2 regions of the Bradyrhizobium sp. UFLA05-109 genome follow, and region 1 is predicted to be linked to the other one. Evidence: predicted binding sites of a transcription regulator. Region 1 holds the regulator's gene; the other holds the start of a gene.
What was found. The regulator PhoB, encoded in region 1, activates phosphate uptake and scavenging genes when phosphate is short. The targets are predictions, from matches to a motif close to TGTCATNNANCTGTCAT.

Region 1 (4,016 bases):
CCGATCGCCTTCTTGACGGCTTCCAGATCGCCATGCGGCACCTGGTCGAACCCGTCCATCGGCGGACCAAAGCCTTCGAGATATTTTGCAGACCCCGTGGCAGCGAGCGTTGCCAGCGTGCGGCCGTGGAACGCGCCCTCGAAAGTGATCATGCGGTAGCGCTCGGGATGGCCCTTGGTGGCGTGATAGCGGCGCACCACCTTGATCACGCATTCCATCGCCTCAGCGCCGGAATTGCAGAAGAACACGAAGTCCGCAAAGCTCTCGTTGCAGAGCCTGACCGCGAGCTTCTCGCCATCCGGGCTCTGGAACAGGTTCGACATGTGCCAGAGCTTTGTCGCCTGCTCCTGCAGGGCCTTGACCAGATGCGGATGTGCGTGACCGAGCGCATTCACGGCGACACCCGATGTGAAATCGAGATAGCGCTCGCCACTGGTTGCGACCAGCCAGCAGCCTTCGCCGCGCTCGAAGCCGAGCTCGGCCCTGGCGAAAACGGGAAGCAGATGCGTCGCGGCGCTCTTGGTCATGACGGTCACTTGGATGTTGGGGCCGGCTGAGGCTGCGTTGCGCAGCGCATCATTGACCTGCCCGGAAAACGAAACGTGCCGCCTTTTAAGGGCGGCACGTGACACCATTTTATGCTTGGAAAAACCGCTGTCAATGCCGCCAGAAGGCCGTGCGAGGCGCGCGGCCCGTAGTCTTGCGGTGGCGATTTTGAGAGTTTTTTAAGACGGAACATGTGGACGCGGAGCCGCAGACTCTTGCGCGGGAGTCACGCCATATTGTAGCGTTTCTCCTGTCAGATACGACATCTCGTGCAGCAGTTCTGATCCTCTAAGTCCTCATGTACCGGCGTAACGTTCAGGTGCGTTTTTCGCGCCCGGCGAGCCTTAAGGGATTCTGACGGCACGGGTTTTTCGAGGCTTAGACATCGCCACGTGGCCCCAAGGATTGGCTGGCGCGCGGCGAGGGGAAGGGTGCAATGACGGTTTTGACCTGGTCCGACGATCGCGTCGAGCAATTGAAAAAGCTCTGGGAAGCCGGGCTTTCGGCCAGCCAGATCGCTGCCGAACTCGGGAATGTGACGCGCAACGCCGTAATCGGCAAGGTGCACCGGCTGGGCCTGTCCGGTCGCGCCAAGACCCCGTCCTCGGCGGCTCCCCGGCCGCGCAAGGCACGCCCCGCGCAGCACATGATGCGGGTGAGCCGGCCGATCTCGCGCGGCAACACCGCCCTCGCCCAAGCCTTCGAGGTCGAGGTGGAGCCCGATCCCATCACCTATGACAATGTCGTACCGATGAGCCAGCGCCTGTCGCTGCTCGAGCTCAACGAAGCGACCTGCCACTGGCCGGTCGGCGATCCCTCGAGCCCGGATTTCTTCTTCTGCGGCGGCAAGTCGCTCTCGGGCCTGCCCTATTGCGCGCAGCACTCGCGCGTCGCCTACCAGCCGGCGGCGGATCGTCGGCGCGCACCGGCTAAGCCGGGAACACGCTGAGTTCAGCCACAAACGACAACGTCCCGGCGCAGGGCCGGGACGCCTGATCGAGAAACGTCAGCGCGCCATTTGGCGCGCTTTTTTTTACGTTTGCTCAGCCTTCGCGAAACGATCATCCAGCGCGTAGCCGGCGCCGCGGACCGTGCGGATCGGATCCTGCTCGCGGCCGAGATTGAGCAGCTTGCGCAGACGGCCGATATGGACGTCGACGGTGCGCTCATCGATATAGATGTCACGGCCCCAGACGCTGTCGAGCAGCTGCTCGCGCGAGAACACCCGGCCGGGATGCTCCAGGAAGAACTCCAGGAGGCGATATTCGGTCGGGCCGAGGTCGATCGGCCTGCCCGAGCGGGCGACGCGGCGCTTCTCGCGGTCGAGCTCGATGTCGCCATAGGCGAGTATGGTCGCAAGCCGCTCGGGGCTTGCACGCCGCAGGAGGCCCTTCACGCGTGCGAGCAACTCGGGCACCGAGAACGGCTTGACGATGTAGTCGTCGGCGCCGGTCGCAAGCCCGCGCACCCGCTCGCTCTCCTCACCGCGCGCCGTGAGCATGATGATCGGCAGCTGCTTGGTCTCGGGCCTGGCGCGAAGCCTGCGACACAGCTCGATGCCGGACAGGCCCGGCAGCATCCAGTCGAGCACGATCAGGTCGGGGATGTGCTCTTTGAGACGGGTGTCGGCGTCGTCGCCGCGCATCACCGTCTCGACATCGTAGCCGTCGCCTTCGAGGTTATAGCGCAATAGCTCGGTCAGCGCTTCCTCGTCCTCAACAACCAGAATGCGTGCGCCCATGGCGTCGTCGCTCCTTAAGTGTTCGGCACGGTCGTGGCGAAGGTGGTCATGTCGCCCTTCGGACGCTTGTCCGCGATGGCCTGACCTTCGATCATATAGAAGACGGTCTCGGCGATGTTGGTCGCATGGTCGCCGATCCGCTCGATATTCTTGGCGCAGAACATCAAATGGATGCAGAACGAAATGTTGCGCGGATCCTCCATCATGTAGGTCAGGAGCTCGCGGAACAGCGAAGTGCAGATCGCGTCGACCTCCTCGTCGCCCTTCCACACCATCATCGCCGCTGGCAGATCATGCGCGGCATAGGCGTCCAGCACCGACTTGACCTGCTGCTGCACGAGGTCGGTCATGTGCTCCAGGCCGCGGAACAGCTTTAGCGGATGGAAATCGGTCTCGAGCGCGGCGACGCGCTTGCCCATGTTCTTGGCGAGGTCGCCGATGCGCTCCAGATCGGTCGCAACGCGCATGGCGCCGACGATCTCGCGCAGGTCGACAGCCATCGGCTGGCGGCGCGCGATCGTGAGCACGGCGCGCTCCTCGATCTTCTTCTGGAGCGCGTCGATCTCGGCGTCGGTTGCTACCACGCGCTGGCCGAGCGCGACGTCACGGCGGATCAGCGCATCGACGGAATCGACGATCATGCGCTCGGCAAGGCCACCCATCTCCGCAACGAGCCGCGTAAGCTCCTGGAGGTCGGTGTCGAAGGCCTTTGCGGTATGTTCAGAAGCCATTTCCTGTCTCCTCAGCCGAAGCGGCCGGTGATGTAGTCCTGGGTACGCCGGTCGCTGGGCGACGTGAAGATCTTGCTGGTCTCGTCGAACTCGATGAGCTCGCCGAGATACATGAAGGCGGTCTTGTCGGAGACGCGCGCCGCCTGCTGCATGTTGTGGGTGACGATCGCGATCGTGTAGTTCTCGGCGAGCTCCTGGATCAGCTCCTCGACCTTGGCGGTCGAGATCGGATCGAGCGCCGAGCAGGGCTCGTCGAACAGGATCACCTCGGGGCGCACCGCCACGGTGCGGGCGATGCAGAGACGCTGCTGCTGGCCACCGGAGAGCGACAGGCCGGAGGCGTTGAGCTTGTCCTTGACTTCGTTCCACAGCGCACCACCGCGCAGCGCCTTCTCGACCCGGTCGTCCATCTCGGACTTGGAGATCTTCTCATAGAGGCGGATGCCGAAGGCGATGTTCTCATAGATCGTCATCGGGAACGGCGTCGGCTTCTGGAACACCATGCCGACCCGGGCACGCAGCAGGTTGAGGTCGAGCTTGGGGTCGAGGATGTTGGTCTGGTCCAGCATCAGCTGACCGGTGGCGCGCTGCCCCGGATAGAGATCGTACATCCGGTTGAAGATGCGCAGCAGGGTCGACTTGCCGCAGCCGGACGGGCCGATGAACGCCGTGACGCGGTTGGTGCCGAGCGTCATGTTGATGTTCTTCAGCGCGTGGTGTTCGCCGTAATAAAAGTTGAGGTTGCGCACCGTCACCTTGGCCGGAGCCTCAGGCAGCGTCGGCGAGGCCTGACGCCCGGTGGAACCTACGGAAACGGACAGATCGCTCATTTTGCAGTCCTCTCGGCGCCAAGAATGCGCGCGCCAATGTTCAGGGCAAGCACGGTCAGGGTGATCAGAAGCGCCCCGCTCCAGGCCAGTTGCTTCCAATAGGCGTAGGGGCTCTGAACGAAGTTGTTGATGGTGACCGGCAGGTTCGCCATCGTCTTGTTCAGGCTC
Region 2 (4,016 bases), on a different contig from region 1:
GTCGGGGCCGATGCTGAAATTCGGTTGTCGCTCGAGATAAGTCAGCGAGGGAACGGCACGCGCACCTTGCTGCGACATCGTCTGCCCGCCGAGCATCACCGGGCCGTCGTTCGGCGGACCGTAGGCGTGGTCCGGGCTGTGGCACGATGCGCAGGACAGCGCGCCGGACGAGGAGAGCGAGGCGTCGTAGAATATCTCGCGCCCAAGCTGCGCCATCGCAGTTAACGGCGCGACGGGCGGACGCATGAGGCGAACCGGATTCGGATTCGCACCCGGGCGTTCTTGCGTCTCCGCCGCAACGACGACGCCGGCCATGCAAAGCAGGCCGGCGCCGATGAGCCACACGATGCGGCTGTTCATACGGGGTCCGATAGTCTTAGTGATGATGGTGCTCGTCCGGCGGGCTGACCACGACCGTGCCGGAGGTCGGGTCGAGGAACAGCGCGTCGATCCTGAGATCGTGGCCATGGTCCCGATCGAAATCGAACAAGTCCATGATCGAACCAGCCGTTGCATCGAACGAGCCGCCGCCCAGGCGCTTGCCCTTCAGCCAGTTGTCTTCGATGAACCGCACCACCGAAGCCTGCGAGATGGCGGTGTGGCTGACGAAGTTGGTCTTGGCGTAGGGCGAGATCACGATGAAGGGCACGCGGGTGGCGGGACCGCAACGGCCGTTCACCGGCTTGCCGCCGACGCCGTTCTGCTGAGGCTGCTTGGCGGCGCCGAGGCCGCACTGGCCGGGACCGTTGAGCTGATCGGCAGTCGAGTCGTAGGAGGCGCTGGTCGGCGTGGCGTAAGCGTGGTCGTACCAGCCGTCGGAGTCGTCATAGGTGATGATGACAGCGGTCTCGCGCCACTCCGGCTGCTTCTGGAGGAAGTTGATCAGGTCAACAGTTCCCTGCTGCTCGTCGAGGGGATCGGAATAGCCGGCATGGCCATCCTGATAAGCAGGCAGTTTGACGTAGGACACCGCCGGGAGATTGCCCGCCTTCACCGCCGCGTAGAAATCTTCGAGATCGTAGCCGTGATTGGCGGGATCGAGGGTCTTGCCATCCTTCTCATAGGTGTGGCCGATCGCATGGACCGAGCTCGGCCGCAAATGGTTCGGATTGGCGGTCGACTTGTAGAACTGGAACCAGGCGTGGTGCGGAACATAGTCGGCCTTGGTAGCGCCGACGACGGTCGAGAACGAGCTGCGTGCGCAACCGGTGGTACCGTTCGAGTTGGTAACGGAAAGATCGAATCCGCCCATGAACGAGCCCCAGCTAATGCCGGAATCGTTGAGCAGGTCGCCGATGTTCTTGCCGCTCATCGTGACCTGCGTCGTATAGCCCGGGGTGCTGCAAGGGTCATAGGCAGGACCAGGGTCGCCGATCACCGTGAGGCCTCCTTGGCCGTCCGGGATGATTTGCGTCGCTGCATTGCCGAGCACCGCCACTGCGCCATTGGTCTGGCCCGAAATCACGTTCAGCGCGCCGACCGTCGACGGACCATAGGTGTCGGTATAGGCATTGTCGTTCATCGAGAAGTGCTGCGCGTAGTTCCAGAACGCCGTGACGGTGTTGCCGTCGAAATAGCCCATCACCTGGCCGGTGGTGCCGAAAGCGCCGACGCCGCCAGCTGTGCCGCGCCCGGTATATTTCGGAAACAGATCGGCCTTGCCGTTGTCATAGGCCTGCTGTTCCGGCGTGTAGGCGTGGTTCTGCGACTGCGTGTTGGCCTGGGTGCGGTCAAGACGGAAAGGATTCGTCGCGCCGGCGCCGTTGGCCGTGTTGGTGTAGTTCGGATTGTTGGTCAGCAAATTGGCGTTGGCGAGGTTGTTCACCTTCGGCGTATGCGGCTTTGCAACGAAGGGAATCGCGCCCGACGGATTGGTCGCATTCGGATACGTTGCGAAATAATTGTCGAAAGAGCGGTTCTCGTTGAAGATGACCACGAGATGCTTGATCGGCGTCTCGGTGTGGTGATGGCGATGATCGCGGTCGAAGTCGTCCTGACCGAATACCGGCGAGCCGCACACGACCGCCGTCGCGACCGCGAGAATCGCGGTCGTGCCGAGAAGTTTGTTTTTCATTCTATTGCCCCAAGATCAAAAAATATGACATCGACGCGCGGCAAACTAGCCGCCGTGAATGACAGGTCTGTGTCGGTTTGACGCAGTTCGCGGCATGTCCCATCGCGAGGCTGCGTCTTTTTTGGGCGGCGAGTTCAGCCGAGATCTTCGGCGCGCTCGTTTCGACGAAAGAACGACCTACTCCGTGCGGATCGGTGCGTCCTTCAAGCCGTTGACATCGAAGGCCTTGCGCAAGGTGCCATTGGCGAGCGCATCGGTCATGAACTTGGTGACGAATGCCAGCGCCTGCGAATGGCCGAGCGGCACCGCGACCGCAGTGACCGTCTTCTTGAAGGTCTCGTCCAGCACCCGCGTGCCGGGAATTTTTTGCGCCATCTTGTTGAGCTGGTCGCGCGACAGCGCAAAGGCGTCGATCTCGCCGTTCTTCAGGAGTTCGAAGATCTCGTCATAGGTCTGATAGCCCGTCACCTTCGCGTGCTTCAGATGCGCGACCGCGCCGCGCATCGTGGTCGTGGCGTTGACGGCAGCGACCTTCACGTCGGGCTGATCGAGCATCGCGAAGCTGGTGATGCCCGATCCTGGCTTGATGATATAGGTCGCATCCGCGACCTCGTAGATCGGGCCGAACGCCATCCTGGTCTCGCGCTCGGGATCCTTCGGCAGGAACGTGACGTCCCAGCTCCCCTTCGCAGCCGCGTCGGTGATCTGTCCGGAATTGTTGTGCACCACATATTCGACTGCTACGCCAAGCTCGGCCGCCATCGCCTTGCCGAGGTCGACGGGCACGCCGGCGAAGCCTGCTTCGGTCCTGGTCGACCAGAACGCGCCGCCCGCCGGGCTGATAGCGATGGCGACGCGCAATTTGCCCGTCGGCGCAATCTCGGCCTTGAGATCCTCCGCCATCACCGGCATGGCCATTATCGCGGCGAGCGCGAGGCCAGCGCAGGCCGGCCAGATCGAAATCGGCATGTCGTCAGTCTCCCCATCGGCTCGTCCATCATCCGCAGCCCGTCGAAATTGTGGTCGATCATGCGCCCGGTGAAAAGCGGATTTGGCAGAATTACAGACAAAACTGTCACATGTCGCGCCTCGCTTCGCAGTGCAAGACCATCGCGCCGTCACGGCTATGGTGTTCCACGGCTCCCCGTTTGTTGCTATCAAATCGCGGAGGCGACCTGCCGCAGGCCAACAACAGACGGGGAACACCGCAATGACGCGCGCGAATCTCGCTTGTCCCGCACGGCACGATCAACGGTCCGGACCGATCGGGCGGCTCCTCGCTGCGATGACGACCCTCCTTGCGCTTGGCGGCTGCGATCAGAAGAACGTCTACGCGCCGCCGCCGCCGCCCAAGGTGGATGTCGCAGTGCCCGTGCAGCGCGCGGTGACTCGCTATGTCGAGGCCACCGGCAACACCGCGCCGATCAAGAGCGTCGACCTCGTCGCACGCGTGCAGGGCTTCTTGCAGACGATCGACTACCAGGACGGCACCTTCGTCAAGGAAGGCACACAGCTCTTCACGATCGAGCCCGAGACCTACAAGCTCAAGCTCGAGCAGGCGCAGGCGGCGGAAGTCGGCGCGCAGGCTACGGTCAAGCAGGCAGAAGCCGATTTCAAGCGGCAGACCGAGCTCGTGCAGCGGCAGGCGGTGTCGCAGTCGACGCTGGATACCTCCACTTCCACCCGCGACAATGCCCAGGCCAGCCTGCAGCAGGCCCAGGCCAATACGCGTCTCGCGGCGATTAACTATGGCTACACCAAGGTCAGCGCACCGTTCGACGGCATCGTCACCGCGCACCTGGTCTCGGTCGGCGAGCTCGTCGGCGTCTCTTCCCCGACGCAGCTCGCGACCATCGTGGCGCTGGACCCGATCTGGGTGAACTTCACGGTCAACGAGCAGGACGTCCTGCGTATTCGCGCCGAGGCGCTGCGGCGTGGACTG

Region 2: the regulator PhoB is predicted to act here: its motif matches at 2,133-2,149, upstream of Q3C01_RS23410 (phospholipase C).

The regions. Positions count from the first base shown of each region.
Region 1 is NZ_JBBIAR010000042.1:67,067-71,082, reverse strand. It holds gene Q3C01_RS27865 (aspartate aminotransferase family protein) at 1-527, opposite strand, end outside; gene Q3C01_RS27860 (GcrA family cell cycle regulator) at 983-1,495, shown strand; gene phoB (phosphate regulon transcriptional regulator PhoB) at 1,580-2,287, opposite strand; gene phoU (phosphate signaling complex protein PhoU) at 2,302-3,018, opposite strand; gene pstB (phosphate ABC transporter ATP-binding protein PstB) at 3,030-3,848, opposite strand; gene pstA (phosphate ABC transporter permease PstA) at 3,845-4,016, opposite strand, start outside.
Region 2 is NZ_JBBIAR010000032.1:50,522-54,537, forward strand. It holds gene Q3C01_RS23405 (cytochrome-c peroxidase) at 1-360, opposite strand, end outside; gene Q3C01_RS23410 (phospholipase C) at 377-2,074, opposite strand; gene Q3C01_RS23415 (transporter substrate-binding domain-containing protein) at 2,252-3,043, opposite strand; gene Q3C01_RS23420 (efflux RND transporter periplasmic adaptor subunit) at 3,285-4,016, shown strand, end outside.